Regions from separate parts of the Thauera sp. SDU_THAU2 genome, predicted to be linked through region 3. Evidence: riboswitches for the same ligand, from Rfam matches in the RefSeq annotation. Region 3 holds a riboswitch; each other region holds the start of a gene.

Region 1 (12,637 bases), 2.3 Mb from region 3:
ACAGCGGTGCACCGATTGCAACTACCATCGAATCGCAAAGGAGAACAGGTGGCAATCCGGATCCTTGCAATACTGTTTTTGACGCTTTCTCCAGCCGCGTTCTCGCATGCGCAGGAAGGCGTGCAAGAACGCCCCGACTGGGGAAAGTTCTTCAGCAGCATGCAGGCCAAAGGTACGATAGCCATCACGGACGAGCGCCAGGCGGACGCTACCATCATGAGCTTCGATATCTCCCGATCGGAGAAGCGCTATTCGCCCGCCTCGACGTTCAAGATTCCACATACGCTTTTTGCACTCGATGCAGGCGTGGTTCGCGATGAATTCCAGGTTTTTCACTGGGACGGTGTCGAGAGGAGCTTCGCAGGCCACAACCAGGATCAGGACTTGCGATCCGCAATGCGAAATTCCACCGTCTGGGTCTATGAGCTGTTTGCCAAGGAGATCGGCGAAAGCCGCGCCAGGCATTATCTCGAGCAAATCGACTATGGCAACGCCGATCCTTCGACCAAGGATGGCGATTACTGGATAGATGGCGAGCTTGCAATCTCGGCACAGGAGCAGGTCGCGTTTCTCAGAAAACTCTATCGGAACGAGCTGCCCTTCCGGGTGGAACATCAGCGCCTGGTCAAGGACCTCATGATCGTGGAGGCAGGCCGCAACTGGATACTGCGCGCGAAAACGGGCTGGGAAGGCAGCATGGGCTGGTGGGTAGGCTGGGTCGAGTGGCCCACGGGCCCCGTGTTCTTCGCGCTGAACATCGATACTCCCAACAGGATGGACGACCTGTACAAGAGAGAGGCGGTCGCGCGGTCAATACTTCGCTCCATCGAGGCCTTGCCGGCCGACCCATCGACCAGTCCGGAAGCTGGAAAATAGAGCCGCTTCAGCAACTTACGCGATAAGACGAAAGGACGATCCTGATGTCAGCCAGAGATGCAGAGAGTGGATGGGAAGCCTTCTATCGAGCCAACCAGGATCGCGCAGTCTCTCCACTTCTCCGCCGCGCGCTTGGTCCTGAGCTTCTGCCCCGTGGCAATGGCCACGCCATCGATCTTGGTTGCGGCGCCGGCATCGAGACCTCGCTGTTGCTGAACGCGCACTGGAACGTCCTGGCCATCGACAAGGAGCCACATGCAATCCGGCGTGTCGACGCGTTGGCAGCCAAGGGTTCCGGTGGCAACCTGGTCACCGTTGTCTCGTGCTTCGAAGACTTGGGGGAGCTGCCATCCTCCGCGCTCATTCACGCAGGGCTCAGCTTGCCGTTCTGCGCCCCGGCGAGTTTTCCGTCCTTCTGGGCCTCGATCGTCGCAGCGCTCGAGCCCGGCGGAGTGTTCGTCGGCCACCTCTTTGGCGACAGGCATGACTGGGCCGGGCACCCTGAAATGAGTTTCCATCGCAGGGAAGATGTCGATGCCTTGTGTAACGGCTTGGAGGTTGAACTGCTGCGCGAAATCGAGGGGGATGGCGGGCATGTTCCGCATCACTGGCATCGTTTCGATCTCATTGTCAGAAAACGGTAACGAGACCTGATAAACGAACATGAAAGACGTAATTTGTGCCAGGGTCTGCCACTGGATCTTGAACGCAACGATGCCGAATGAACATCGCCTCCATAACCAAACGTCGAGGAGATTGCCATGAAGGGTTCATGCTTGTGCGGTGCCACCGAAGTCGAAGCCGACGATCACACCGAAGTGGGACTTTGCCACTGCTCCATGTGCAGGCGCTGGTCGGGTGGGCCGATGTTCGCCGTACACTGTGGAGCGGGCGTCCGGTTCAGTGGCGACACGCCTTCCACCTATCGCTCATCCGACTGGGCCGAGCGCGGCTTTTGTTCCACATGCGGAACGCACCTGTTCTACCACCTGCTGCCGAGCAACGAGTACATCCTACCAGCCGGGCTTTTCCAGGACACTCAATTCCGGCTCACCAATGAGATCTTCATCGACGAGAAGCCACCGTTCTACGACTTCAGGAACGAGACGCACAAGCTCACCGGCCAGCAGGTATTCGAGCAGTTCATGCCGGGTGGCAAGGAGGACTGAAGCGAACCTCATAAGGCGCTTCATGATGCACTATGTAGCGCCGTCTCTTTGCTAACTGTGCAAGGCCCGAAAATCCATGAATGATTCCGACTTCATCCGTATGCGCCCCATCGGCCGGGTTCTGAGCCCGTTCACGTCGAAGGAAGGCGTTCCGATCCAGACGGCCGGTGTGCCGGAGGTGAAGGGAGAAATCGAGGTCTTCGCCGAATTCGTTGCCGGCCTCAAGGATCTGGCGGAATTCGAGTACATCATCCTGCTCACCCGCCTTCATCTCGGGACGGACGAACCGCTGGAAGTGGTGCCCTTCCTCGACGACGCCAGCCATGGCGTGTTCGCGACGCGGGCGCCGAGCCGCCCGAACCGGATCGGCCTGTCGATCGTGCGGCTCGCAGGGATCGATGGTGCGCGGCTGTCGTTCGAAGGCAACGACATGGTCGATGGCACGCCGGTGCTGGACATCAAGCCTTACGTACCGGCATTCGACGTCCGCCACACCGAGCGCATCGGCTGGTTCGCCGAACGCCTTGGGCAGTTGCCGGGCAAGCTGTCCGACGGTCGCATGCGCTAGCAAGCGGCATGCAGCTGCGGCCGGCAAGGTGTGCGGCCGTATGGCCTGGGGGTGCAGCCGGCCCATCGCCAGGCCGGCTGCACCACCGATCAGAAAATGCTCAGCGGCATTTCCGCCACCAGGCGGATCTGATCCACGCTCAGTTCGCCCTGGGCCTTGTTGGCGCGATGAACGCTGTAGCGCAATTGCAGGGCCAGGCCCTTGGCCTTGCCTTCCTGCACCGTGTAGCGAACGATCATGTCGCGTTCCCAGTGCTTGCCGCCCGAGCCCGGCGCACCGAGGAAATTGGTGTAGACGCTGTTCATGCGACGGTAGTCGATGTCGGAACCCCGCGTGTAGGCCACGCCTGCCGTCAGGCCCGGCGTGACCATCTGGCCGAGATCGACGTCATACTTCAGTTGCCAGGATGCCTCGTTCGGAGCATTGAAGTCGGAGATCTGCATGGCGTTTTCCAGCCAGATCGAGCCGCGGTTGACGTAGTCGAACGGCGTATCGCCATCCACCTTCTGGTACCCCAGCCCCAGCTTGTGCACGCCGAAGGCATAAGTGCTCATCAGGCTCCAGGTGGTGTTGTCCACCTTGCCGGCCTTGGCCTTGCCGGTGTCGGCGTTGCGGTAAAGGTTCAGGCTGAACGACAGTGACTGCTTGTCGGCCAGCGCCATCTTGTAGAAGCCGCCCAGATAGGCGGTGTTCCACACGTCCTCATAGCGGCCGTAGTAGCCGGACAGGCTCAGCCCCGCGACCGGCGTGGTCCAGTTGCCACCGGCGAAGCTGAAGGAATTGCCGTTGACACCCGAGTAGTTGGCCAGCAGTTCGCCGCCGTTCTTGCGCGAATTGCGGTCGGCCCACTGGGTGAAGCGGCCGGCCTGCAGCGACAGGTTCTTGATCTCGTTGCTGCTCAGCAGCCAGCCGCGGTTGGTTTCGGGCAGCAGGCGGGTATCCGACGAGTGGAAGATCGGATTCTTGGTGCGCATTTCGCCGTACTTCAGCTCGGTATTGGAAAACCGCAGCTTCACCACTGCACCGGCGCGGCCGAAGGCGTCCTTCAGGTCGTCGTCGTCCCGCGCGAGATAGCGCGGATTGCTGCGCACGGTATCCGGATCCGCACCCAGATTCAGCCCGCCATAGGCATGCGCATCGACGCCGAAGCCGACCGTGCCCTGCGTGTAACCCGATTCGAAGTTGAGCATCAGGCCGTAGCCGATTTCTTCGGCCTTGTCCGAGCGCGGCCCCTTCACCACGCGCGTGGTGTCGCCGTGCTGATAGTTGAGCCGCTCGTACAGCAGGCGGTTCTGCATCTTCAGGCTGGCACCTTCGACGAAGCCCTTGGCCTCGTCCTGGGCGCCGGCATGGGCCTGCATGGAAACCGCCAGCGCGGAGACAAGTGCGCAGAGCGCCAGAGGGGTGTTCTTGATGGATTTCACTTCGCCGCCTCCATCAGGCCGATGAGCTCGTCGGCGCGGTTGGCGTTGGTCATCATGCGCCCGCGCAGGCCCTGCACCGACTTCACGGCGGCGGGCACCTGCGATTGCATTTCCTCGCCTTCACCGACCTGGATCGCGCCGATCATCGCCATCATCATGTGCGGCGGGCAGACGTAGAAATACATGCCGGGCTTGTCGAAGGTGACGGTGTATTCCTCGTCTTCCTGGCTGGTGAATTTCTTCACGCCGGCAGGCGCGGTCATCAGCTTGACGAAATGGGTCTTGTGCGTCGGCTTGAAGGTGACCGTATCGCCCGGCTGAACCGTGAGGTACATCGGCTTGAAGGCCATCGTGGCACCGGCATCGTCGATGTCGAGCATTTCCACGACGTGATCGGCCCCCCAGGCTTGGGGGGCCAGGGTCGTAGCTGCGATGCAGGCTACGGCAGCCATCCAGTTTCTAGTTTTCATGGTTGATGAGTCGAGTGAGTTAACAAAGGAAAACGGTCTCGAGGCACGGATCAGGCGGGCTGACACGCAGCTTCCACGGCCCTGCCAGCGGCACCGCCGAACGCGCCGCGGAGCGGCGTGATGCGCGGCAGGCCATCGCAGCCGGTGACGACGTCAGTGCGGATGCCGTAGATGCGCTCCAGGAAGCCGGCGCTCATTACTTCGTTCGGCGCACCTTGCGCCTGGACGCCGCGCTCGGCGATGACGATGGCCTCGTCCGCGTACTGCGCCACCAGGTTCAGGTCGTGCAGCACGGTCAGGGTGATGCAGTTGCGCTGGCGCGTCTGCGCCAGCAGGATGTCGAGCAACTGCACCTGATGCCTCAGATCCAGCGCGCTGACCGGCTCGTCGAGCAGCATCAGCGGGCTTTGCCGCATCAGCAACTGGGCGAACAGCACCATCTGGCGCTGTCCGCCGCTCAGGCGGGCAACCGAGCGGTTGGCCAGATGCAGCAGGCCGACGGTCTGCAGGGCGGCCAGCGCCTGCTGCAGCAGTTCGTCGCTGATGTGCATGCCGAGGTTGGTCAGGCGTCCGAGCAGCACCACTTCCACCGCACTCAGATCCACGTCCAGGTTGATGTCCTGCGGCATGTAGGCCATCGCGGCCTGCCACTGCGTCAGGCGGGAATGGTCTTTCTGCACATTGCCGTGACGCACCTGCCCCCTCACTTGCTGCAACTGTCCCGTGACCATCTTCAGCAGGGTGGACTTGCCGGCGCCGTTGGGGCCGATGATGGCGTACAGCCGCCCCGGATGCAGTTGCAGGGAAATGCCTTCGAGAATGGTGTCCTTGCCCCTCAGCACGGTGGCGTCAGTGATATCAAGCATGTTTGCGCAGGCTCTGCAGGATCAGCACGAAGAAGAAGGGCACGCCGATCAGCGCGGTGACGATGCCGATCGGGAAAATTGCCCCCGGCAGGATGGTCTTGGACAGCACCGACGAAGCCGACAGCAGGCAGGCGCCGCACAGCATCGACAGCGGGATGTAGTAGCGCTGATCCTCGCCCACCAGCATGCGGGCGATGTGCGGCGCCACCAGGCCGATGAAGCCGATCACGCCGACGAAGCCGATCGCCGTGGCGGTGATCAGCGACACCAGCGCCAGCGTCTTCAGCCGCAGCCAGCGCACGTTCACACCCAGGCTCGCGGCGCGCTCCTCGCCCATGCGCAAGGCGGTCAGCTTCCAGGCGTCGCGCATCAGCAGCACGGTGCAGACCGCCAGCACCCCGGCCACGCAGGCCACGCTGTACCAGTGGCTTTTCAGCAGGCTGCCGAACAGCCAGAAGGTGATCTGCTGGCTGAGCTCCGGTGAAGCGATGTATTGCAGCAGGCTCAGCAGCGCCTGGAACAGGAACAGCAGCGAGATGCCTGCCAGCACCAGCACATAGGTGCTGATGCCGCGCACCGAAGCCAGCACGAACAGCAGCCCCGCCGCCAGCATGCAGAAGACGAAACCGCCCAGCGGCACGGCGATCAGGGTCGGCAGGCCGAAACCGTCGAAATACAGCGTCAGCGCCGCACCGAAACCCGATGCCGCCGCCAGGCCCAGCGTGTAAGGGCTGGCCATCGGGTTGTTCAGCAGGGTCTGCATCTCGGCACCGCCCAGCGCCAGCGACGCTCCAACGACCAGCGCCATCGCTGCGATCGGCAGCCGCATGTTCATGACGATGGCGCGGGTGGAGCTGTCGGCCTCGTCCACATTGAGCAGGGTCTGCACGACGTCGACCAGACCGATCATCGACGGGCCGGTGGCGATATCCAGCACCAGCGTGAACAGACAGAGCACCGCGAACACAAGCAAAAAGCCGCCACGGCGGCGTTCGCGGCGGCGGTGTGTCAGCTGTGCCGACTCCAGTTGAGCGGAAAGTTGCATGGAAACTCCATGGCCGTGACGCAGGGCAAAAGCCCTGCGTCACGGCCGATCGTGCTTACTGCCCGTCCAGGTTGGTGGCAAAAGTGCCCTGCGGCACCACCGGCAGGTACTTCTTGTAGAAGTCGATGTAGTTCTGCTCCGGGTTCAGGTCGGCGAACACTTCGGGGTACAGCGCCTTGGCGATGTACTGCACCATCGTGTAGTCGGCCTGGGTGCGCGACGCGCCCTGGTACAGCGCATGCAGGCGCTTGTTCTTGACCGCCGGCAGCGCGTCCCAGCCCGGCCGCTTGGTGTAGCCGGCCAGGCGCTCGGCCGATTCCTTGCGGTCCACGCCCTGGCCGATGCGCATCGCGGTGGACGTCTTGGACAGGTTGCCGCCTTCCGTACCGGTGATGAACACCACGTCCGGCATCGAAGCCAGGATCTGCTCGGGGTTGATCGGCCCCCACCATTCGACGAAGGGCTTGGCGATGTTGATGCCGCCGGCCTGTTCGATCATGCCGCCCCACATGTTCTTGCCGTAGGTGAAGCCGACTTCGCCCGGACCCTTGTTGCCGAATTCGGCATAGGCCTTGGGCTTGGGCAGGCCGGCCTTGGCCAGGCGGGCGTTGATGTCGTCGATCGCGTCCTTGTAGTCCTTGTTGATCGCGGCGGCGCGATCGGGTTGACCGGCAATCTCGCCGAACAGCTCGGTGCTCTTCAGGTGGTTCTCCAGCTTCTGCGCGTTGTAATCCACCACCACGATGGGGATGCCGGCTTCCTTGATCTGGTCCACGTCGCTGCCCAGGCCCAGCACCTGCCATTCGGCCAGCACCAGCACGTCGGGCTTGAGTTCGATGACCTTCTCCACCGAGAAAGTCATGATCTCGACCTCGCCCATGTCGGGCAGTTCGTCGATGGCAGGCATGTGGTCGGTGTAGAGCTTCCAGCTCGTCGGCCGCCAGCCCTTCCAGGCTTCCTTCGAGATGCCGACCACCTTGGTCCAGCCCTGCTCGCCGGCCACGGCCATGTAGTCTTCGAAATAGAAGCCCAGCGCCACGCGCTTGGCGGGCAGGTCGAGCGTGACCTGCTGGCCGCTGATGTCGGTCAGGGTCTTGACTTCGGCATGAGCGGCAAATGCCGATGCACTGATGCAGGCAGAGACGAGCAGGCTTTTGGCCAGGTGCTTGAGATTCATCATGGCGAGTGATTTCCAAGGACAGCGGGTTGAAGTTGGGCGGAGTCTATAGCAGCCCACTTTCCCTGGCAACGCAAATGATATCCACTCTCATTTACCAAATCTATCTGCCGATCAATCCAACTTGAGTAGCTCGAACATTCTCATTTCATGAGCGCTTCCCGCTCGATGATCGTGTTGAAGCGCTCGGCAGCCCGTTTCGGCAGGCTCGCCGGCAGTGCCGACATCGGCGATTCCGGCTCGCCGACCTGGATCAGCATCACCATGCCCATGCCGATGTGCGGAATGCACTGCACGCCGTAGTAGCCGGGAACATCCAGCTTCAGTTCGATTTCCTCGTCGATCTTGCCTTTGAAGGGCGCCGCCCCTTCCGGCAGCATGCCGGGGATGGACGCGGCGTTGTGGGTGCGATGGGTGGCGAGGAACTTGACGGTGTCGCCGGGCGCGACGCGCACGAAGTCCGGCTCGTAGATCATCGGGCCGGCATCGCCACGGTTGAGCATCTTGATCTCGTGCACTTCGGCCGCGGCCGTCGCGGGAAGCAGCGCACACAGCGCGAGCGCGCAGAGCAGTTTATTGAGCATGAACGGTATTTCCTTCTCTGGATTTCGGGCTTGAAAGCTGGCGCAAGCGCAGCACGCGTGCGCCGTCCAGCGGATCGGTCAGCCAGTGGCCCTGCACGCCGAAGGTGGTGCGCAGGCGTTCGGGCGTCAGCACCTCGTGCGGCGCGCCGAGCGCAACCATCTGTCCGCGCTCCATCACCGCCAGGCGGTCGCAGCCGAGGGCCTGGTTGAGGTCGTGCAGCGCCGCGACCGTGGTCACCGGCAGGGTATGGACCAGCTTGAGCAGCGAGAGCTGATGCTGGATGTCGAGGTGGTTGGTCGGCTCGTCCAGCACCAGCACGGTCGGCCGCTGCGCCAGTGCGCGGGCGATATGCACGCGCTGGCGCTCGCCGCCGGACAGGCTGTGCCAGATGCGGTTCTGCAGGTGCTCGATGGCGACGTCGCGCATCGCTTCGAGGACGATGCGTTCGTCCTCCCGGGTCCACGGCGCCAGCGCCGACAACCAGGGCGTGCGCCCCAGCTCGACCGCATCCCGCACCTGGATGGCATCGCCCGTCTCGGCGTGCTGCTCGACCACCGCCAGCAGTTGGGCGATGTCGCGGCGGCGCATCTTCGCCAATGGTTGGCCGAGCAGGCGCACCACGCCGCTGGCCGGCTTGTGGATGCCGGTCAGCAGTTTGATGAGCGTGGACTTGCCCGAGCCATTGGGGCCGACGATGCCGAGGTTCTCGCCCTCGTGCACGCTGAAGCCGACGTCGCGCAGCAGCCAGGTCTCCCCCACCGCATAGCTCAGGTTCTCGCACGCCAGCACCGGCGGGCGGGCCGTCGACATGCCCATCAGCGGCGCCCTCCGCGGATCAGGATCAGCGCGAACACCGGCGCACCGACAAGCGCGGTGATGACACCGATCGGCAGCACCTGGCCCTTGATCAGCGTGCGCGACAGCACGTCGGCGGCGATCAGGAACAAGGCTCCGGCCAAGGCGCTGAGCGGCACCAGGCGGGCATGGCGCACGCCCACCAGCAGGCGCACCGCGTGCGGAATGACCAGGCCGACGAAGCCGATCGAACCGACGATCGACACCATCACCGCCGTCACCAGCGCCGCACAGCCGATCAGCACCAGGCGCACCTGCCGCACCGGAATGCCGAGGCTGGCGGCCGAGTCGGCGCCGAAGGTGAAGGCGTCCAGCGAACGGCGATGCCAGATGCAGACCAGCAGGCCGACCAGCACCACCGGCACCGCCAGCGTGACCGAATGCCAGCGCACGCCGCTGAGATTGCCCAGTAGCCAGAACATGATGCCGCGCGCCTGCTCGGCGCTCGCCGACTTGGTGATCAGGAAGGCGGTGAGCGCATTGAACAGCTGCGAGCCGGCGATGCCGGCGAGGATGATCTGGCCGCCACCGGTGCCACCGCGCGCCGAATGCGCCAGCATCGCCACCAGCAGGAAGGCGGCGATGGCACCGACGAAAGCGCCCATCGACAGCGAGATCGCGCCGGCGCCGATGCCGGCGAGCGTGACCAGCACCGCACCGGTCGACGCACCGGCCGAGATGCCCAGCAGATAGGGTTCGGCCAGCGGGTTGCGCAGCAGCGACTGCAGGATCAGGCCCGAAATAGCCAGCCCCGCGCCACAGGCGGCGGCGACGATGGTGCGCGTCAGGCGGTAGTTCCAGACGATGCCCTCGTCGATCGGGTCGAGCACATAACCGGCCTCCCACAGCTTGTTCGCCAGCACCTGGCCGATCACCGGCAGGCTGATCGGCGTCTCGCCGATCGCCACGCCGGCGGCCACCGCCAGGCACAGCAGCGGAACAACCCACAGGCCGTGCCCGAAAACGGGCACGACCAGGGAATGGCCGGCACGGCTCATCGCTTGATCCTGGCGGCTTCCTCGGCCAGTTGCTCGATGCCGGCGACCATGCGGGTGCTGGCCTGCATGGCATCGGCGTCCATGATGACGATGCGCTTGTGCTTGACCGCTTCCATGTTGCGCGTCACCGGGTCGGACTTGAGGAATTCGAGCTTCTTCTCATGGTCGTCGGCCGGGAAGCGGCGGCGATCCATGCGCGCGATGATCAGGATGTCCGGGTTGGCCTTGGCGATGGTTTCCCAGCCCACGGTCGGCCATTCCTCGTTGGACTCGATGACGTTGCGGATGCCCAGCGAGGCCAGCATGTAGTCGGCGACGCCCTTGCGGCCAGCCACATAGGGGTCGATCTCGAGGTCGGCGCTGGAGAACCAGAACACCGCCGACAGCTTGTCCGCACCGTTCGCGCGCGCCTTTTCCTGGGCAGCGGCGACACGGGCCTTGTAGCTGTTCACCAGCTCTTCGCCGCGCGCCTGCACGTCGAAGATCTGCGCGAGCTGCTGCACGCCCTTGTAAACACTGGCGATGTCGAAAGGCTGCAGGCGGGTGCCGTCGGCGCCGACCAGGTTGTCCTTGCCTTCGCAGTCGGACGGCAGGATGTAGGTCGGGATGTTCACGTCATGGAACTGCTCGCGGGTGCCGACCACGCCTTGCGGGCCGACCATCCACTCGAACTGCACGGCAACCAGTTCGGGACGCTTGCCGAGCACCGCCTCGAAGCTCGGGTCGTTGTCGGCCAGGCGCTCGACCTTGGCATTCTGTTCGGCGAATTCCGGCGATACCGAGTTGAACCACAGCGAGGTGCCGACCAGCTTGTCGCCCAGGCCCAGCGCGTAGAAGGCTTCCGTACCGCCCTGGCCGATGGTCACGGCCTTGGTCGGCGCCTTGGCGAACTTCAGTTGCTGGCCGCAGTTCTCGACGGTGAGCGGGTACTGGGTCGGCGCGGCGAAGGCGGCGGCGGACAGGCCGAGGCCGGCGAACAGAACGGCAAGGCGGGAAACTTCGAGGCTGGGCAGTGCCATGGATGCGATCTCCAATTGGGCGTATACATGGCGGTGTGCAGCATGGAAAGCACATCCCGGATGAGGACAGGCCGAGGCCGTCGCGGGATTGCCCTTCCCGGACACCCCGCCGGTCTATGGTCAACGATGCGGCCGGCAGGTCTCCTGACTCGCGCTTCGTCGCCTCGCTCCAGCCTTCCCGGGCAAGCCAGTGGCATCGTGGAGCAGGCTCGGCGCCTACAGTTGCGGGGGCAGTTCCGTTTGGGGCCATGCGGCCCTTGCGGATTCCCAATTAATTCCTTGCGGAAACCGGTGCGGCGCGATTATAGCCCGAGCATTTGGCGCATTGCATCATCGTCCTGTCCTGTGCTGGCGTCATGCCGGGCGGGGCAGTGCGGCCCGGGCAAAGGCGAAATACAGCGTACTCGAGGCCGGAAAGGCCGCCGCCACGCTCCAGGCCAGCACACCGGCGCCCGGCTCGGCCGGTATCCCGGCGAACAGCTTGCCCAGCAGCATGTTGCCGAACAGCACCATCAGCCCGCCGGCCGAGGCCAGCGCACCGTAATGCACCGGCAGCAGGCGCCGGCGGGCGAAGACCGGCACCAGCGCCATCGCCACCGGCACCGCACACATCTGGCCGGCCGTCAGCAATACCACCGTCAGCACTGCCGGCAGCAAGCGCCAGATGCCGGCCAGCGGCGGGATGGCCGACCACAGCGCCAGATTGACGAAAGCCGCCGCCAGCAGCGCAAAACCCAGCACCAGCGGCAGCCGCGGCGGCAGGCGCTTGCACAGCGCCGCCAGCGGCATCTGGCAGCTCACCACCAGCACCGAGGCCAGCGCGAACAGCCAGGCCATGTCGCGCGCGCCGCCCTGCGAACGCTCCAGCTCCACCGGCAGGCCCAGGTACATCTGGTTATAGCTCAGCAGATAGCTGCTGTAGAACAGCATGAACAGCAGGAAAGGACGGTTGGCGAACAGCTCGCGCCAACCCCAGCCGCCCGCCCCCGGCGCAGCCGGCTTCAGCGCCGGCAGCCGCGACCACAGCACCAGCAGCGCCAGCAGGAACACGCCGGCACTGACCAGCGCCATCTGCATGAAGCCGATGTCGAACAGCAGGCTGCCGAGCAGCGGCCCCGCCACCGCGCCCACTTCGCCATACACCGCGAACTGGGCGAAGATGTTGCGCCCCTTGCCGTCAGGCTGCGCATCGATGCGCGCCGCCAGCGCCTCCATGCAGGGCGAGAACAGCGCGCCGCCGATGCCGGTGAGGCAGGCGCCGAGCAGCAGCATCGCCGCCGAATCGGCAGCGGCGAAGCACAGATAGCCGGCGATGCGCACCACGCAGCCGCACAGGATCAGCGTGCGGCAGCCGTAACGCTCGGCCAGCGTGCCGCCGATGAAGAACATGCCCTGCTGCGAGAAGGTCCGCACCCCCAGCACCAGGCCCACCATCCAGCCCGCCAGCGCCAGGTTCTGGCTCATGTGCAGGGCCAGGAAGGGCACGATGGCATAGAAGCCGATGTTGAAGACCAGTTGGGTGGAAAGCAGCAGACGGCGCGACGGCAGGTCGCTGTCGGCAACGGTGCCGGGAAGGGCTTGATTC
Region 2 (5,838 bases), 2.3 Mb from region 3:
GTTGCGCGGACGGCTGGCGGGCGACAGCCGTGCCTTGTTCGCCGCGCTACGGCGGGCGCAGCCGGGCGGGTATGCGGCACACATCGACTGCGGCCACAGCGATGAGGATCGCGTGCAGGTGCTGTCCGTCTCGCCCGAGCTGTTCTTCGACTGGCGCGGAGACGAGATCCTCACGCGGCCGATGAAAGGCACGGCCCCGCGCGGTACCACGCCCGACGAAGACGCCGCGCTGGCCGCGCGGCTGCGCGCCAGCCCCAAGGAACGCGCCGAGAACGTCATGATCGTGGATCTGCTGCGCAACGACCTCTCGCGCATCGCCGAGCCGCACAGCGTGCGCGTGCCCGCGCTGTTCCACACCGAGGCCCTGCCCACCGTGTGGCAGATGACTTCCGACGTGGTGGCGCGCACCCGGACCGGCACGCGGCTCGCCGACGTGTTCGCCGCGCTGTTTCCCTGCGGCTCGGTCACCGGTGCGCCCAAGGTTGAGGCAATGCGCATGATCCGCGCCCTCGAAGGCGGGCCGCGAGGCGTCTACTGCGGCGCCGTCGGCGTGGTTCGTCCCCACGTTTCGCCCGACGGCCGGCGCGGCATCGCCGCCACCTTCAACGTGCCGATCCGCAGCATCGAAATGAAAGGCAGCGCTGCCCGCTGCGGCATCGGCAGCGGCATCGTCTGGGGCGCCAGCGCCGGCGACGAATGGGCGGAATGGGCCGCCAAGCGTGCCTTCGTCGAACGCGCCAGCGCACCCTTCGACTTGCTGGAAACCCTGGGCCTGCATGACGGCGAGTTGCGCCATCGCAGCGAGCATGTCGCCCGCATGCGGGCCGCCGCCGCGCACTTCGGCTACCCCTGGGATGAATCGCGCATCGACGCCTGCCTCGACGAGCTCGTACGCACGCGCGGCCAGGACGCCTGGCGCGTGCGCCTGCTGCTGAATGCGCAGGGCGCACTCCGCACCGAAGCCGCCGCTCTCGCACCCACGCCGGAACCGGTACTGCTGGCGCTGGCCGCCCACCCCTTCCTCCAGGCACACAGCGAATTCAGCCGCCACAAGACCACCCGCCGCGCGCACTACGCCGCCTTCGCGCCCGCAGCGGGCTCGGGCGTGTTCGACACCGTGCTCTACAACGAGGCCGGCGAGATCACCGAATCCACTTTCGGCAACCTCGCCATGCTGATCCACGGCCGCTGGGTCACGCCTCCCCTCGCCTGCGGCCTGCTGCCCGGCGTCGGCCGCGCCATCGCGCTGCGTCAAGGCCGCGTGACTGAAGCCGTGGTGCGCGTGCAGGATCTGCCGCGCGTGCAGGGCTGGGCCTTCATCAACAGCCTGCGCGGCTGGCTGGAGGCACGGCTGGCGCCATCCAACTGACGGCTGGCCAGCTCAGAAGTCGATACCCGCCTGCGCCTTCACGCCCGCCTTGAAGGCGTGCTTGCGGTCGGCGATCTCGCTGACCGTGTCGGCCAGCTCGGCCAATTCCGGCTTGGCCGCGCGGCCGGTGACGATGACGGTCTGGCGCGGCGGGCGGGCGCGGATCGCGGCGAGCACCTGCTCGGTGTCGAGGTAGTTGTACTTGAGCATGTAGGTCAGCTCGTCGAGCAGCACCAGGTCGAGCGCGGGGTCGGCCAGCATGCGGCTGGCCTGCGCCCAGGCTTCGTCGGCGGCGCGCTTGTCGGCGTCCCAGTTCTGCGTGTTCCAGGTGAAGCCGGTGGCCATGGCGTGGTACTGGACCGCGCTGTCCAGCCCCTGCTTCTGCAGGAAGATGACTTCGCCGGTGGCGTGCGTGCCCTTGATGAACTGCACCACGCCGGCGCGCTGGCCGTGGCCGAGTGCGCGATACAGGGTGCCGAAGGCCGAAGTGGTCTTGCCCTTGCCGTTGCCGGTGATCAGGATGACGATGCCGCGCTCCTCCTGCGCCCGTTCGATGGCGGCATCGACGACTTCCTTCTTGCGCTGCATGCGCGCGTTGTGGCTCTGCTTCTTGTCCTCTTCCATCGGTCCGGCCTCCATCTCGTCTCTGTCGGAACCGGAGGGGGAAGAATGACGACGGTGAATGCGCAGCAAAGCCGCTCGAAAGCAGCCGGAGCAAGGCGCAGGCAAGGCCCGCGCGACCGATCGGCAGTCCGCCCGCACCCCGGGGCATTCACCTGTCTCGTCGAACGGGTCGGTCTTCTGGCTCGCCTTCATCCGGTTGCCGCCGCCTTCCCGAAGCAGCACGCTCCAGTGGCCGAAATGGCGGCACCGTCCGGCTCACAGCAGCGGGGACTGCGCCGGAATGGCGGAAAAAAATGGGCAGGCACGCCCCCCGCTTCACCGGACTTCCTGTTTCGCTCCGCGCGCGAATGCCCGCGAAAGCTCCCGATCGATGCGGGCCGCACTATACGCCCGCAGCGGTCCCGCGGGCAATGCGCACCCCGCGCAATGCCCGCCGGCAGTTCAGTTGCCGAGCAAGCTCTCGGCCGGCACGCCGATGCGCACGTTGCCCCAGTGGCGGCCAGCGGCCATGATCGGCATGGCGATGTCGCACAGGATCTCGCCGGTGTCACGGCGGTAGGTTTGCAGCAGCAAGGGTTCGGTATTGCGCGCGGCGCGCAGCTCGGACGGGCTTTCGAACTTGCGGCAGGTACGGTTGCCCACCAGATCCTGTTCGTAGTTGCCGGTCAGCGGCCGGGAGAATTTGGCGTTGTGCGCCGGCAGGTAGCTGTCTGCATTGACCGCAACGGCGAATACGCCGCCGCGGATCGAGGCCAGGCTGTCGTCGAGCAAGGCCTGGCAGCGGCGGACGAACTCCTCGCCCCATGCCACACGGTACTTCGGCGGATTGGTGCCGGGAATGGGCTGGTAGCGCCGCTCGAAGATGTCGATGCGGCCGGCGGCCATCTGTTCGAGCTGTCCCTGCACCTCGTCGCGGAAGCGGCGCGTCTGTTCGACGATCTGGTCGAAGGCGCCGCGCCCGGTCTTGAAGCGCGACACCAGTTCCTGCACGCCTTCGGTCGCCTTGGCGAGCTGTTCCGTGCCCCGCTCGCTCTCATCCATCTGTCCGGCGACGGAGTGCGACAAGGCGTTGATGGCACTGACCTTCTCATGCACGCTGACATTGGTGTCCGCCAGCGAACCCATCGCCGTGGCGATCTGCTCGAGCTGCCTTCCGGTCGCCTCGAACTCGCCCACCATGTGGCCGAACTGGGTTGCCGACCGGTCGACGACTTCGCGCGTCTGCAGCACGTCGGCATTGATCACCTCGTTCTCGCTGCGCGTCTCCGACACCAGTTCGAGCATGCCGTTGATGTTGCCGACAATCTCGGCGGTCGCGTTGTTGACCCGCTCGGCCAGCTTGCGCACCTCGTCGGCCACCACGGCGAAGCCGCGCCCGGCCTCGCCCGCCCGCGCGGCCTCGATTGCCGCATTGAGCGCCAGCAGATTGGTCTGGTCGGCAATCTCGCGGATCAGCACGGCAATCTGCTTCACGCTCTCGGAGCGCTGCGACAAGTCGTCCACCGTGCGATTGAATTCGGTCACCTTGTTGCTGACCGAATTGATCTTGCCGGCGATGTCCTGCATCTCGCGCAGCGAACCGCGTGCGATGCGCAGGTTGTCGGCGGTGGACTCGGCAATCTGCCGCGCGCTCTGCGACACCTGCTCGATGGCGGCAGTGGATGCGCTGCTGGCATCGAACACCGCCGTGGTCATCTGCCCCTGCTCCCGCGCGTGCCTGGCCGCGGCCTCGACGCGCAGCTTGACCTGCACCGCCTCGCGCGCGATGCCAACGCTGGTGGTGCGCACTTCGCCGATGATGTGGCGCATCTTTTCGGCAAAGCGGTTGTAGCTGCAGGCCAGCTCGCGGAACTCGTCGTGGGTGATGAGCGGCAGGTCGCGCGAGAAGTCGCCTTCGCCGCGGCCGATCTCCTCGAAGATGCCGATCATGCCGCGGATCGGGCGCACGATCAGGTGGCGCAGGTAGGCGATCTGGCCGAGGATGCAGGCCAGCGCCACGGCGCTGATGACGATCATCACCCATTGCCCGGCCTCGAGCGCACCGAGGATGCGCGCCGCGAACTCCGGCGCGATGCTGCCGTCGGCCAGCGCGCGGCCGATCTCCGAGGTCTGCCAGGCCTGCACGGCCAGATAGCCCAGATTGAAAAAGAACAACAGCAGGAAGCTGCACAGCTTCTTGGTCAGCGTGTTCCAGAAGGTCTTCTCGACAGTCTCGTACAGCTGTCTCAACGTGCTCATTTGGTGTGGTTCCCGAGCTAGAAATTCGTGTTCATCAACTATCTCCGAGCCCCTCTATCGGTTCTGCGCACCTGCACTTGAGAACAGATTTCGATGCAGCGCGCAGTATTTTTTGACGGAATATTCCCCACAATGGGGATAGAAACAAGGACATAAATCTCATTTTTGGCAAATAAACGGCCACCGACCTGCGAGCGCCGCGTCACTGCCTGCCCTCCCGGCCGCCCTCCCGCCGTTCCCATCCGTGCCGGCCGCGGCCTCGCAATTGCCCTGCCTGCGCCGGCCTGCGACAATCACGCCTTTGTCGCCGGCGCCTTGCCGGTGCCCACGCATCCTCATCTCCCGAACCGAAAACATGTCCGACCAGACGAACACCCCGCCGCAGGACGAGAATCACCTGATCGCCGAGCGCCGCGACAAGCTCGCCGCCTGGCGCAGCAGCGGCCGCGCCTTCCCCAACGACTTCTCGCGCGAGAACACCGCCGGCAAGCTCGCCGAGCTGTACGGCGACAAGGAAGCCGAGGCGCTGGAAGCGCTGCCGGTGGAAGTCAGGGTGGCCGGCCGCATCATGCTCAAGCGGGTGATGGGCAAGGCGAGCTTCGTCACCATCCAGGATCTGTCGGGCCGCATCCAGCTCTACGTGCAGCGCGACGGCGTCGGCGAGGACGTCTACGCCCAGTTCAAGACCTGGGACATCGGCGACATCGTCGGCTGCATCGGCACCGTGTTCAAGACCAAGACCGGCGAGCTGTCGGTCAAGGCCGGCGAGATCCGCCTGCTGACCAAGAGCCTGCGCCCGCTGCCGGACAAGTTCCACGGCCTCACCGACGTCGAGCAGAAGTACCGCCAGCGTTACGTCGACCTGATCGTCAGCGAGCAGTCGCGCTTCACCTTCGCCGCGCGCAGCCGCATCGTGCAGTCGATCCGCAACTACATGACCGGCCACGGCTTCCTCGAAGTCGAGACGCCGATGATGCACCCCATTCCCGGCGGCGCCGCGGCCAAGCCCTTCGTCACCCACCACAATGCGCTCGACATGGAGCTGTTCCTGCGCATCGCGCCCGAGCTCTACCTGAAGCGCCTGGTGGTGGGCGGCTTCGAGAAGGTGTTCGAGGTCAACCGCAACTTCCGCAACGAAGGCCTCAGCCCGCGCCACAACCCCGAATTCACGATGATGGAGTTCTACGAGGCGTACGCGAACTACCGCACGCTGATGGACTTCACCGAAGGCCTGATCCGCCAGGCCGCGCGCGAGGCGCTGGGCGCCGAGAGCTTCGTCTACCAGGGCCGCGAACTGGACCTGTCCAAGCCCTTCCACCGCCTGACCATCGTCCAGGCCATCCGCAAGTACCACCCGGAGTTCACCGAGGTACAGCTGGCCGACGCCGAATGGGTCAGGCAGCAGATCGTCGCCTTCGGCGAGAAGGTCAAGCCGGGCGGCCTCGGCAGCCTGCAGCTGCAGCTGTTCGAAGCCTGCGCCGAAAGCCAGCTGTGGGAGCCGACCTTCATCATCGACTACCCGGTCGAAGTCTCGCCGCTGGCCCGCGCCTCGGACAGCGACCCCGAGATCACCGAACGCTTCGAGCTCTTCATCGTCGGCCGCGAAA
Region 3 (12,637 bases):
CGTGGGCGTGCTGCTGTTCCGCCTGGCGAACACGCTGGATGCGATGTGGGGTTATCGCACGCCGCGCTACCTGCACTTCGGCTGGGCCGCTGCGCGCATCGACGACCTGCTCAATGCCGCACCCGCCCGCCTCACCGCGCTGACCTACGCCCTGCTCGGCAACACCCGGCGCGCGCTGGCCTGCTGGCGTGCACAGGCGCCGGCCTGGGACAGCCCCAATGCCGGCCCGGTGATGGCCGCCGGTGCGGGCGCGATCGGCGTCGCGCTGGGCGGCGCGGCGATCTACCACGGCAAGCTGGAGCAGCGTCCACCGCTCGGCGAAGGTCCGCCGCCGGATGCCCGCGCCATCCGCGCCGCCGTCGCGCTGGTGCGGCGCGGCGTGCTGCTGTGGTGGCTCGTCGCCGCGGCGGTGGCGCTTGCCTTCCCGCTCGTCTTCCCACTCGCAGGCCCGTTCCATGCTTGAGCACGGCGGACGCCTGCGCCGCGCCGCGCAGCAATACGGCATCGCCCTGGACCAGTGGCTGGACCTGTCCACCGGCATCAACCCCTGCGCCTATCCCGTTCCCGACATCCCGCTGTCGGCCTGGCATCGCCTGCCCGAAGACGACGACGGCCTGGAAGCCGCCGCGGCGCGCTACTACGGCAGCGATGCGCTACTGCCGGTGGCCGGCTCGCAGCCGGCGATCCAGGCCCTGCCCGCCGTGCTGCCCGGCCGGCGCGTCAGCCTGCTGGCGCCGAGCTACGCCGAGCATGCCCACGCCTGGCTGGCGCGCGAGCCACGATGGTTCGGCGACGACATCGATGGCGCAGAAGCGGCGGTGGATGCCAGCGACATCGTCGTGCTGGTTCAGCCCAACAACCCCACCGGCCTGCTGTTCGAGCGCGACCGCCTGCTGGATTGGCGCACCCGGCTCGCCCGGCGCGGCGGCTGGCTGGTGGTGGACGAAGCCTTCATCGACACCACGCCCGAAGCCAGCCTGGTGCCGGAAGCCGGCACCGACGGCCTGGTGGTGCTGCGTTCGCTGGGCAAGTTCTTCGGCCTCGCCGGCGCGCGCGTCGGCTTCGTCTTCGCCCCGGCGACGGTACGCCGGCAACTGGCCGAAATCCTCGGTCCGTGGACGGTCAGCGGCCCGGCACGCCATGCAGCGGGCGCCGCGCTGGCCGACGCTGCATGGCAGGCACAGGCACGCGCGCGGCTGGTGGCCGACGGCGAACGCCTCGCCGAGCTGCTGCACGCCGCCGGACCGGGTCGGCCCGGCGGCCCCAGCCTGTTCAAATGGCTGCCGACGCCCCGCGCCGCCGAATTGCACGATGCACTCGCCCGGCACGGCGTCCTCGTCCGCCTGTTCGACGGCGCGCCGCCGGGCGGCGCCTTGCCCGCCGTACCGCCTTCCCTGCGCTTCGGCCTGCCGCCCGACGAAGCGGGCTGGCGGCGGCTGGAACACGCACTGCGCGAATGCGCACCGGAGCGCTCCGCACCATGACCCTCGCACGCCTGCTCGCTTTCTTCGCTGCCATCGCCTGCCTGGGCCCAGGCATGGCCCTTGCGGCCCCGGCCGCGGTCGAAACCATCGACGACAGCGGCGCAGCCGTCAGGCTCGAACGCCCGGCGCAGCGCATCGTCAGCCTCGCGCCTCACATCACCGAGCTGCTGTTCGCCGCGGGCGCCGGCCCGCGGGTCGTCGGCGTGGTCGCCTACAGCGATTTCCCGCCCGAAGCGAAGTCGCTGCCGCAGGTGGGCGGCTACACCCAGGTCAACCTGGAAGCCGTGGCCGCGCTGCGGCCCGACCTCGTCGTCGCCTGGCGCAGCGGCAACCGCGACGCCCACCTCGACCGCCTGCGCGCGCTGGGCATCCCGGTCTTCATCAACGAGCCGCGCAGCCTCGACGACGTCGCCCGCAGCCTGGAAAAGCTCGGCCGCCTGGCCGGCACCGATGCCATCGCCGCCGAAGCGGCGCAGGTTTTTCGCACCCGCCACGCCGACCTCGCCAAGCGCTACCGCGACCGGCCGCCGGTGAGCACCTTCTACCAGGTCTGGAACGAGCCGATGGTGACGATCAACGACGAGCACCTGATCGCCGACGCCATCCGCCTGTGCGGCGGGCGCAACGTCTTCGGCAGCCTCGACACGCTGGCACCGAAGGTCGGCATCGAGGCGGTGCTCGCCGCCAACCCGGAAGCGATCGTCGCCAGCGGCATGGGCGAGGCGCGCCCCGACTGGCTGGACCAGTGGAAGCGCTGGCCGGATCTGGCCGCCAATACCAACGGCCACCTGTTCTTCGTTCCGCCCGACCTCCTGCAGCGCCACACGCCGCGCATCCTGGACGGCGCCGCCCGCCTGTGCGAGCAGCTCGAATCGGTGCGGGCCGACCGCGGCGACGCGCCGGCCGCACGCTGACAGTCGGCAGGGCGGGCAGAGCGGAGCGAAACCCGTCACGCCCAGCCACAGGCGAACCCCACCGATCTTGACGCCCCAATCCCGGAATGGTGGCTTTCGCCTTCGGCTCCACCCTGCCGCTTCAGCCGCGACGAGACGCTGATCAGCAAGCCCGAAACACGGACTGGCAGCGAAGAAAATCAGTTTTCGTTAATATTCTGCGTACGACAGCACACGCAGGAGACGCCCGATGCGCACGCCACAACCCGACTCACCCCCGTCCTGTCGCTCGCGCCGGCGCTTCGTGCAAACGGGGCTTGCCGGCGCGGCCGCATTCGGCCTCGCCGGCAACTGGTCGCGGCTGTCGGCCTTCGCCGCCGACATCGACAATTTCGTCCGCGGCCCCGCCGTGCCCGACATCGCGCCCACGCAACTGTCGGAACACGTCTGGATGATCTGGTCGAAGGACGGCTTCCCGACGCCCGAGAACCAGGGAATGATGAGCAACATCACCTTCGTCCTCAGCCGCGAAGGCGTGGTGGTGCTCGACCCGGGCGGTTCGGTGCAGATCGGCGAGATGGCGCTGCGCATGCTCCGCCGCATCACCGACAAGCCGGTGGTGGCGGTCTTCAACTCCCACTACCACGGCGATCACTGGCTGGCGAACCACGCTTTCGAGGACGCCTTCGGCAAGGATCTGCCGATCTATGCCCATCCGGTAACGAAGCGGGAAATCGAAGGCATCCAGGGCAGCGCTTGGCACAGCCTGATGGAGCGCTGGACGAACCAGGCCACCGCCGGCACCCGCATCGTGCCGCCCACGCGCACCGTCGAGCACGGCGCCGAATTCGACTTCGGCGACGTCACGCTGCGCATCCACCACTACGGCACGGCCCACACGCCGGGCGACATCTGCGTCGAAGTCGTGCAGGACGGCCTGACCCATGTCGGCGACATCGCCATGGACCGCCGCATCGCCAACATGGACGACGGCTCCTACGTCGGCACCTTCCGCTTCTACGACGAACTGGAAAGGAACGCGCCCTCGCGCATCTGGGTGCCCGGCCACGGCCACCCCGGCGCCGAGGTGCTGAACTGGAACCGTGCGATGTTCGAGGGCATCTACGAAAACTGCCTGAAAGCGGTCGAAGACGGCCGCGGCGCCGACAGCGCTCGCGAGGCGGTGTTGAAAGACCCCCGCGTCGCCGGCCGCGCCGCCGATACCGCGGGCTTCGAATCGAACATCGGCAAGTACGTCAGCCTGGCCTATCTGGAAGCCGAGCAGAACGCTTTCTGAACCGCATGCGCGCGGGTCTTGCCGACCGCTTCCGGCGGACGCAGGAACTCAGAACGAACGCTGCAGCAGCGCCAGGCGGATGCGCTCGATCGCGTGCGAGGGGCTCAGGCCCTTCGGGCAGACTTCGGTGCAGTTCATGATCGTGCGGCAGCGGTACAGGCGGTAGACGTCGTCGAGGTAATCCAGGCGCTCGGCCGTGGCGGTGTCGCGGCTGTCGGCGATGAAGCGATAGGCCTGCAGCAACCCGGCAGGGCCGACGAACTTGTCGGGGTTCCACCAGTAGGACGGACAGAAGGCGCTGCAGCAGGCGCACAGGATGCATTCGTAGAGGCCGTCGAGGCGGGCGCGCTGTTCGGGCGTCTGCAGCCGCTCGCGCTCGGGCGGCAGGCCGTCGGCCATCAGGTAGGGCCTGATCGAATGGTAGTGGGCGAAAAACTGCGTCATGTCCACGATCAGATCGCGGATCACCGGGAAGCCGGGCAAGGGGCGCAGCACCACCGGCTCGGCCAGCCCGTCCAGTGCGGTCAGGCAGGCGAGGCCGTTGCGGCCGTTGATGTTCATCGCGTCGGAGCCGCATACGCCCTCGCGACAGGAGCGGCGGAAGGCCAGGCTGTCGTCGACCGTGCGCAGGCGCATCAGCAGGTCGAGCAGTTTCTTGTCGCCGGCCTCGGCTTCGATCTCGTAGGCCTGCATGCGTGGCCTGTCGCCGGTTTCCGGGTTGAAGCGGTAGATCGAGAGCTTCATGTCGTCTCCTCCGCGCGGGCCTTGCCGGCAGTGGTCAGGCGAGCGGGGCGAAATGGGTGGCGAGCGTCAGCAGCACGCGCACGAGCACCGCGAACAGGATGAGCGCAAGCAGCGTCAGCACGACCAGGCGCGGGGCGCGGGGGTGGATGTAGTCGAGCACGATGTCGCGCATGCCGACCCAGGCGTGCGCGCACAGCGCAGCGAACAGCAGCATGATCAACGGGCCGCCGTGAAGGCCGGTGGCGAAAGCGTGCCAATGCGCATACTCGAGCGGCGGGCCGGACAGCAGCGCCAGGCCGCCGGCCGCGAGCAGGATCAGCACCAGCAGCGCGCTGATGCGCTGCATCAGCCAGGCGCTCTGGCCGCGGAACAGTCTCATGACAGCCCCCGCCAGGCAGCGAACAGGGCGGCGAGCAGCGCAATCGCCAGCACTGCGCGGGCACTGGCACGTGCCGTACCGAGCGCGCTGCCGACACCGACGTCCATCAGCAGGTGGCGGATGCCGGCGAGCAGGTGGTGCGTTGCTGCCCACGCCAGGATCGTGCCGAGCACGATCCGCCACGGTGCCGGCAGCAAGCTGCGCAGGGCCTCGAACTGCGCCTCGCCACGCAGCGACATGTCCAGCCCGAGTGCCAGCGGCGGCAGGGCGAGGAAAAGCAGGACGCCGGAGACCCGGTGGAGGATCGATGCGATCGCACCGATCGGAAAGCGGATCCGGAAGAGATCCAGGAACACGGAGCGCGAGTCGCCGGGTTTCGCCATGCCCTCCTCCCTCATCCGCTCTGCAGCGGCCGTGCGAAGTCTGCCGGAGCTGCATCTGCGCCGGCTTCTCGTCTGACCATAGACCATGAAACGGGAAAAGGCCTGCTCAGGCGGGCGTCGGAAGCATCGGGGGAGGGGCGCAGTCGAATCGTGCCCGGGCCAAGCCATGGCCGTGCGACCAGAGAGCTTTCATCGGCCGTGTTCTGGGCGGTCCGGCGTCGGGCCGATGAGCGTCGGGCCTGGCATCGCGGCCGCGGCGCTTCCGGCCTGCGAGGCGCTCCTCTCAGCCTTCGAACATCTCGTAGCGCCTGCGCCTGTTCTTGCGCCACGCCCGCCACCAGGCGCGGTCGAAGGACATCGCCAGGCGCGGCAGCACCGGCGCGAGGAAATGCACGGCGGCCGAAGTCCCTTCGCCTGCGGGCACCCGGCAAGGCACGCGCAGCGCGCTCAAACGCTGCTGCAGGGACGGATGGAAGGCGTAGCGCTCGTCCAGGCTCTCCTCGACCGCCACCGCATGGTCGGACACCGTGCGCATGAAGCCCGCCTCCACGCCGAGCGCCATGTCGCGGAACGGCCATAATGCCGGCCGCGCGCGGCTGGCGTTGTAGGCCTCGATCTGCGGCCAGAAATCGTGTTCCAGGAAATGCGACTTGAGGCTGACTTCGACCAGTGCCTCGCCCATCAGGTCATGGCCGACGAGCTCGGCCGCAATGGCATCCGCCTCGAACTCCTCGATGCGCGCCAGGCGCAGCATCTGGACGCAGAAGCCGACCGACTTCTCGTCCAGCCACGGCGCGATGCAGGCAAACCCGGTGCTCGCACGATCCAGGGTCCGCGCCCACCACGCGCGCAATGCCCCGGCGACGCCGGCCCAGCCGCGCCGCTGGGCCGAAAGATGCCCCAGCTCATGAGCCAGTACCGCGGTGAACTGTGCCGGCGACAGGCTGTGCGCAAGCGGCAGGCCGATCATCAGGCAGGTGCTCAGCGGCCCGGCCACGCCCCAGGCAGGCCGCTGGTGGATGTGCGCGTTCATGTCGTCGGTGATGAACACGTGCTGGATCGGCTCGATGCCCAGCCGCGCGGCCATGGTATCGAGCAGCGCAAACAACCCCCCGGCCGTCTCGCGTGTCAGGCAGATGCCCTGCGGCCGGGGCGGTGCGCTGAACAGAACGTCGGCGACCGCGGCGCTGCACAGCGACAACAGCACTGCGCACAGGCTCCACAAGCCGCTGGCGAAGGGATGGCCGCTGACGACCGCATCCCAGCTGCAGGCCAGCGCATGCACCACCCCGCCGACCAGGACGGCGAGCAGCAGCATGCCCCCGGCAAAACCGGCCAGGGCGAGCAAGGTCAGGCGCCGGGCGAGGCGTGCGCGCAATACGAACAGCCTTTTGCCGGAAGCGGGCGATCTCATGAGAAACGGAGTACCTGAGAACATAGAGCACCATTCTGAACCGGGAACTTTAACGCATTCCACACAGGGTTCTCACTGGCACGACCGGGCTTCCGGCACCGTGCCCCACCTTCCACCGCCCGGGCAAACGCGGCGCCCGCTCCATGCCTCTTCCTGCGCACGAGCACTGGCGCTCCTTCATGCCTTTCGATTATGCCTTATGGATTATTACGAATGGATTTTCATCTTGCAACATATTTTTCTTACATAATTTGTTTTTTGCTCTGCAGCAGGACTTTTGCGTGATGTGTTAGGAGCCAGGCAGCGACGGCTGCCGGCTGGACCGCTCGCAAGCCTGGGCATCGATTCGGGCACAGCTGCGATGCTGCCCGAGATATACCCATCTTTTCGCTGCTGTGCACAAAAAGCTCGCATCGAGCCCGCATAGCCTCTATAGTGCCGACTCGCCGTGGCTTGACCGATCGATCGCGGCGATTCCTGCAACGATCCGGCCGGCCCCTGCCGCGGATCTCTCCCGCCAGTCCGGATTGGTGTCGCCACGAATGCGCGACGGACTGGCGCCGGAAACCATCGAATGAATTCCGAAGTCGTCACTTTCGCCAGCCTCGGGCTGGCCGAACCCATCCTGCGCGCCATCGGCGAAGCGGGCTATACCTCGCCGACGCCGATCCAGGCCCAGGCCATTCCGCAAGTACTCGCCGGCGGCGACCTGCTCGCCGCCGCCCAGACCGGCACCGGCAAGACCGCCGGTTTCACGCTGCCGCTGCTGCACATGCTGTCGCAGACCCACGCCCACCCGCACCCGCCCGGCCGCCCGCGCTGCCTGATCCTGACGCCGACGCGCGAACTCGCCGCGCAGGTCGAGGAATCGGTCAAGACCTACGGCAAGCACCTGCCGCTGACTTCGCTGGTGATGTTCGGCGGCGTCAACATCAATCCGCAGATCGGCGCGCTGAAAAAGCGCGTGGACATCCTGGTCGCCACGCCCGGCCGCCTGCTCGACCACGTCGGGCAGAAAACCGTGGACCTGTCCGGCGTCGAGATCCTGGTGCTGGACGAAGCCGACCGCATGCTCGACATGGGCTTCATCCGCGACATCCGCAAGGTACTCGCGCTGCTGCCGAAGAAGCGCCAGAACCTGCTGTTCTCGGCCACGTTCTCGGACGAGATCCGCGAACTGGCCCACGGCCTGCTGCACGATCCGGCCACGGTCGAAGTCGCGCCGCGCAACACCACCGCCGAACGCGTCGACCAGGCGGTCTACATGATCGGCCAGAAGCAGAAGCGCGAACTGCTCGCCCACCTGATCAAGGAAAAGCAGTGGTTCCAGGCGCTGGTGTTCACCCGCACCAAGCATGGCGCCAACAAGCTGGCCGAATACCTCACCAAGCACGGCATCGCCGCCGCCGCGATCCACGGCAACAAGAGCCAGGCGGCGCGCACGCGGGCACTGGCGCAGTTCAAGGACGGCTCGCTGCCGGTGCTGGTGGCGACCGACATCGCCGCACGCGGCCTCGACATCGACCAGTTGCCGCAGGTGGTCAACTTCGAGCTGCCCAACGTGCCGGAAGACTATGTGCACCGCATCGGCCGCACCGGCCGCGCCGGCGCCGCCGGCAACGCCATCTCGCTGGTCGATGACGAAGAGATCAAGCTGCTGACCGCGATCGAGCGCCTGATCAAGCGCCGCATCGACCGTGCCGTGGCCGAGGACTTCGTGCCCAGCGCCGGCGCCGAAGCCGCCCATGACGCCGACCACCAGCGCGAACCCTTGCAGCGCCGTGGCGGCGGCCGTCCCGGCCAGGGCCGCAATGGCGCCCAGTCCGGCGCACCACGCGGCGATCGTGCCAACGCCGGCGGACGCGGCACCGGCCAGGGCAAATCGGGCAGCCGCTCGCAGCCGCGCCGCGGCGAGGCCGACGGCAACCGCGCACCGCGCAGCAGCGAGCCACGCGAGATCAACGGCAACCGCATGCAGCCCTCGCGCCCCGATGTGGACGGCAATCGTGTTTCCCATGCGTCGCGCCGCGGTGAAGCCAACGGCAACCGCGCCGTCGACAACCGCCGCGCGGACGTCGATGGCAATCGAGCCCGCGCCAGCCGTCCCGCCGCGCCGCGCGCAGCCTTGTTCTCCGCCAAGCCCGGCAACGGCAACCGCTGAACCTGAAGCGCCGGGCCGGCACAAGCACGCGTGCCGGCCCGCTCCCACCCGACTCGCGGCTTGCCAAACCCCCGGGCCCTCACTTAAGCTTCGCGCGCATTCGATCCAGGTGCCCTGTCACGCCGTCGCGGACAGGGTGAAACGGGAAGTCCGGTGATACCGCCTCCAGCGGCCATTCCGGCGCAGCCCCCGCTGCTGTAGTCCTGACGGATTCCGCCCCCTGCCACTGGGCCATGCCCGGGAAGGCCGCGGACATCCGGACGAAGGAGAGCCAGAAGACCGGCCTGGTCGATTGAAGGTCACTGCCCCGGGGTGCGGGCGATCGCCGTCTGGCCTGCCGTCCCGGCTTTGGCCTTCCGTTCTCCGTCCCCAGGCCGATCGTCGCCACAGCCGCAGCCATGGACCAGGACAACACGCGCCACGACCTCTCTTTTTCCCACGCCTTCAGGGCCGGCACGGTGCAAGCGCCCGGCGCCGGCAGCTGAGATGGCCGTGCGCCTGCTCGCCGCGCTGCTGGCCCTGCTGCCCGGCACTTTCGCCTTCGCTGCGTCCGGCACGGCGCTGCCGCGCGTGATGTCGACCAACCTGTGCGCCGACATGCTGGTGCTCGGCCTCGCCGACCCGGCGCAGATCGTCTCGGTGTCGCGCAAGAGCCAGGACCCGCGTCGTACCGACATGTACGAACAGGCTCGCCGCCATCCCGTCAACGACGGCAGCGCCGAGGAAGTGCTGGCCCTGCGCCCCGATGTCGTGCTGGCGTCGCGGCGCTGGCAGGCACGCCACCAGGCCGCGCTGTTCGAGCGCCACGGCATCGAGATCGTCACCGTGCCCTACCCCACCGACTGGGACGGCATCTTCGCCAGCACCCGGCAGATCGCCGGCCGGCTCGGCCGCAGCGCCGCCGGCGAGGCGCTGGTGGCGAACGTCCAGGCCCGCATCGCCCACCTGCAGGCGATCACGCATCCGGCCCGCGCGCTCTACCTGCGCCCCAACGGCGGCACTGCCGGCGCCGGCACCTATGTCGACGCGGTGTTCCAGGCCGCCAGCGTGCGCAACCACGCGACCGAATCCGGCCGCCGCGGCTGGGGCCGGGTCGCGCTGGAGGACGTGGTGACCGACCCGCCCGATGTCTTCGTCGTCAGCAGCATGCTCAACGACACCGCGTATGCCCGCTCCGGCTTCGCCCGCCATCCGCTGATGCGGACGCTGCTCGCCGAACGCCCGGTGGTCCGCATGGACGGCAACGACTGGGGCTGCAGCAACTGGCAGCTCATCGAGGCCGCCGAAGACATCGCCGCACAATTGGCCCGCCTGAGCCCGCCGGCCCAGTTGTCCCTGAGCCAGGCGCCCCTCTCCCCAAGCGGCGGAGGGGTCGAGGGGGAAACGACGAACGGCAGGCAGCAAATCACAGCCTCACCGACACAGGTGCCACAATGACGGCCGGCCAAGCCACATCCCGTACACCGCTGCCGCGCACCGGCCAACACGCGCTGCCGCTCAACGGCCTGCTCGCGCTGGCCCTGCTTGCGCTCGCGCTGGTTTCGCTCGGCATCGGCCCGGTGCAACTGGCGCTGACCGACGTCGCCGCCGCGCTGCTGCCGGTCGGCGATGGCGCGTCCGAAGCGCTGGCCCGCCAGCATGCCATCGTCGCCGAGATCCGCCTGCCGCGCGTGCTGCTGGCGATCCTGGTCGGCGCTTCGCTCGGCATGTCGGGCGCGGCGCTGCAGGGCCTGCTGCGCAATCCGCTCGCCGAGCCGGGCCTGCTCGGCATCAGCTCCAGCGCCAGCCTGGGCGCAGTGCTGTGCCTGTACTTCGGCCTCGCCCAGTTGACGCCCTGGCTGCTGCCGGCTGCGGCGATGAGCTGCGCCGGCCTGGCGACGCTGGTGCTGTACCGCATCGCCCGCCGCGGCACCGGCAACCTGACGCTGATCCTGGCCGGCGTGGCGCTGTCCTCGCTGGCCGGCGCGCTGACTTCGCTGGCGATCAACCTCGCCCCCAACCCGACCGACGTCCAGGACATCGTGCTGTGGCTGCTCGGTTCGCTGGCCGATCGCAGCTTCGACGACATCCGCCTGTGCCTGCCTTTCGTGCTCACCGGCCTCGCCCTGCTGGCCGCCTGCGGGCGCGACCTCGACGCGCTGTCGGTGGGCGAGGACGAAGCCGCCAGCATGGGCGTCAATCTCGCCCGCCTGCGCGCGCAGGTGGTCGTCGGCACCGCGCTGTGCGTCGGCGCCAGCGTCGCCGTGACCGGCGCGATCGGCTTCGTCGGCCTGGTGGTGCCGCACATGCTGCGCCGCGCCGTGGGCTACCACCCGGCGCGCCTGCTGGTGTCGAGCGCACTCGGCGGCGCGGTGCTGCTGCTGGCCGCCGACGTCGTGCTGCGCCTGGTCAGCGGCGGCTTCGAACTGATGCTGGGCGTGGTCACGGCATTGATCGGCGCGCCCTTCTTCTTCGTGCTGGTGCTGCGCGAACGGCTGGGGCGGGCATGACGCGGCTGCTCATCGAATCCCTCTTCGTGCGCCGCGGCAGCGCGACCCTGGTCGACGGCGTCTCGACCGAAATCGGCCAGGGCGAACTGTTCGGCCTGATCGGCCCCAACGGCGCCGGCAAGAGCAGCCTGCTGCGGGCGGTGGCGCAGTTGCTGCCGCACCAGGGCGCGATCCGGCTCGACGGCACACCGCTGGCCGCGCTGTCGCCGCGCCAGCGCGCCACCCGGCTGGCCTATCTCGCCCAGGGCGACCATGCCGCCTGGCCGCTGACGGTGCGCGACTTCGTCGCCCTCGGCCGCCTGCCACACCGCCCACGCTGGCGCGCGGCACCGGACGGCGACGAGGCCGTCACCCGGGCGATGGCCCAGATGCGGCTGGAAGCGCTGGCCGAGCGCCGGCTCGATCAATTGTCCGGCGGTGAACGCGCCCGCGCCCGGCTGGCACGCGCCCTGGCCGTCGATGCGCCGCTGCTGCTGGCCGACGAGCCGGTCGCGGCGCTCGACCCCTTCCACCAGCTGAGCGTGATGGAACTGCTGCGCGAGCAGTGCGCGCTCGGCCGCACGGTGATGGTGGTGCTGCACGACTTGACGCTGGCCAGCCGCTTCTGCCACCGCGTGCTGCTGATGGACCACGGCCGCGCCGTGGCCTGCGGCGCCCCGCGCACCGTGCTCACCGCCGCCAACCTGCAGCGCGTGTACCAGGTGCAGGCAATGCTGGGCGAGCACGAACGCCAGCCCTACGTCGTACCCTGGCGCTGCCGGCCCGAAGGCGCGGCACAAGCACCTGAGAACGATGTGGGCGCATCGGCGCCTGCACCCTCCAGCAAAGATTCGCATGCCGGAACGGCTGCTCCGCCCGCAAGCGCGTTCGCATCCCCCAGCCGCTGAATTCCCGACCTTCCAGGAGAAACTCCATGTCCGTCCAGGCCAGAATCCCCGCCACCATCGTCACCGGCTTCCTCGGCAGCGGCAAGACCACGCTGCTGCGCCACATCCTGAACAACGCCGAGGGCCGCCGCATCGCCGTGATCGTCAATGAGTTCGGCGAGCTCGGCATCGACGGCGACATCCTGCGCGGCTGCGGCATCGGCTGCGACGAGGACGGCCAGGAACGTCCGGGCGAACTGTTCGAGCTGGCCAACGGCTGCCTGTGCTGCACCGTGCAGGAAGAGTTCTACCCGGTGATGCGCGAACTGATCGCGCGCCGTGGCGAGATCGACCACATCCTGATCGAGACGTCCGGCCTGGCCCTGCCCAAGCCGCTGGTGCAGGCCTTCAACTGGCCCGAGATCCGCAACGCCTGCACGGTGGATGCGGTCGTCACCGTGGTCGACGTGCCCGCCGCCGCGTCCGGCCAGTTCGCCGCCAATCCGCCGGCGGTCGATGCCCAGCGC

Evidence for each region. A riboswitch is a leader RNA that binds a small molecule or an ion and turns the genes downstream of it on or off. The one in region 3 is predicted to bind cobalamin.
Region 1: another riboswitch for cobalamin. It lies ahead of AAFL97_RS12520 (ABC transporter substrate-binding protein); the one in region 3 lies ahead of AAFL97_RS23520 (ABC transporter substrate-binding protein).
Region 2: another riboswitch for cobalamin. It lies ahead of cobO (cob(I)yrinic acid a,c-diamide adenosyltransferase); the one in region 3 lies ahead of AAFL97_RS23520 (ABC transporter substrate-binding protein).

Annotation. Positions count from the first base shown of each region.
Region 1 is NZ_JBBWUN010000003.1:2,360,941-2,373,577, forward strand. It holds gene blaOXA (class D beta-lactamase) at 49-876, shown strand; gene AAFL97_RS12465 (class I SAM-dependent methyltransferase) at 921-1,520, shown strand; gene AAFL97_RS12470 (GFA family protein) at 1,638-2,045, shown strand; gene tsaA (tRNA (N6-threonylcarbamoyladenosine(37)-N6)-methyltransferase TrmO) at 2,122-2,613, shown strand; gene AAFL97_RS12480 (OprD family outer membrane porin) at 2,703-4,037, opposite strand; gene AAFL97_RS12485 (plastocyanin/azurin family copper-binding protein) at 4,034-4,507, opposite strand; gene AAFL97_RS12490 (ABC transporter ATP-binding protein) at 4,558-5,373, opposite strand; gene AAFL97_RS12495 (FecCD family ABC transporter permease) at 5,366-6,418, opposite strand; gene AAFL97_RS12500 (ABC transporter substrate-binding protein) at 6,474-7,598, opposite strand; gene AAFL97_RS12505 (pseudoazurin) at 7,739-8,179, opposite strand; gene AAFL97_RS12510 (ABC transporter ATP-binding protein) at 8,169-8,996, opposite strand; gene AAFL97_RS12515 (FecCD family ABC transporter permease) at 8,996-10,033, opposite strand; gene AAFL97_RS12520 (ABC transporter substrate-binding protein) at 10,030-11,052, opposite strand; cobalamin riboswitch at 11,169-11,360, opposite strand; gene AAFL97_RS12525 (MFS transporter) at 11,407-12,637, opposite strand, start outside.
Region 2 is NZ_JBBWUN010000003.1:2,374,095-2,379,932, forward strand. It holds gene AAFL97_RS12530 (chorismate-binding protein) at 1-1,369, shown strand, start outside; gene cobO (cob(I)yrinic acid a,c-diamide adenosyltransferase) at 1,382-1,993, opposite strand; cobalamin riboswitch at 2,144-2,375, opposite strand; gene AAFL97_RS12540 (methyl-accepting chemotaxis protein) at 2,435-4,231, opposite strand; gene lysS (lysine--tRNA ligase) at 4,587-5,838, shown strand, end outside.
Region 3 is NZ_JBBWUN010000003.1:4,668,576-4,681,212, reverse strand. It holds gene cbiB (adenosylcobinamide-phosphate synthase CbiB) at 1-463, shown strand, start outside; gene cobD (threonine-phosphate decarboxylase CobD) at 456-1,484, shown strand; gene AAFL97_RS23555 (cobalamin-binding protein) at 1,481-2,398, shown strand; gene AAFL97_RS23550 (MBL fold metallo-hydrolase) at 2,628-3,674, shown strand; gene AAFL97_RS23545 (succinate dehydrogenase iron-sulfur subunit) at 3,723-4,418, opposite strand; gene sdhD (succinate dehydrogenase, hydrophobic membrane anchor protein) at 4,453-4,797, opposite strand; gene sdhC (succinate dehydrogenase, cytochrome b556 subunit) at 4,794-5,180, opposite strand; gene AAFL97_RS23530 (M48 family metallopeptidase) at 5,464-6,594, opposite strand; gene AAFL97_RS23525 (DEAD/DEAH box helicase) at 7,169-8,755, shown strand; cobalamin riboswitch at 8,845-9,057, shown strand; gene AAFL97_RS23520 (ABC transporter substrate-binding protein) at 9,242-10,192, shown strand; gene AAFL97_RS23515 (FecCD family ABC transporter permease) at 10,189-11,244, shown strand; gene AAFL97_RS23510 (ABC transporter ATP-binding protein) at 11,241-12,131, shown strand; gene cobW (cobalamin biosynthesis protein CobW) at 12,158-12,637, shown strand, end outside.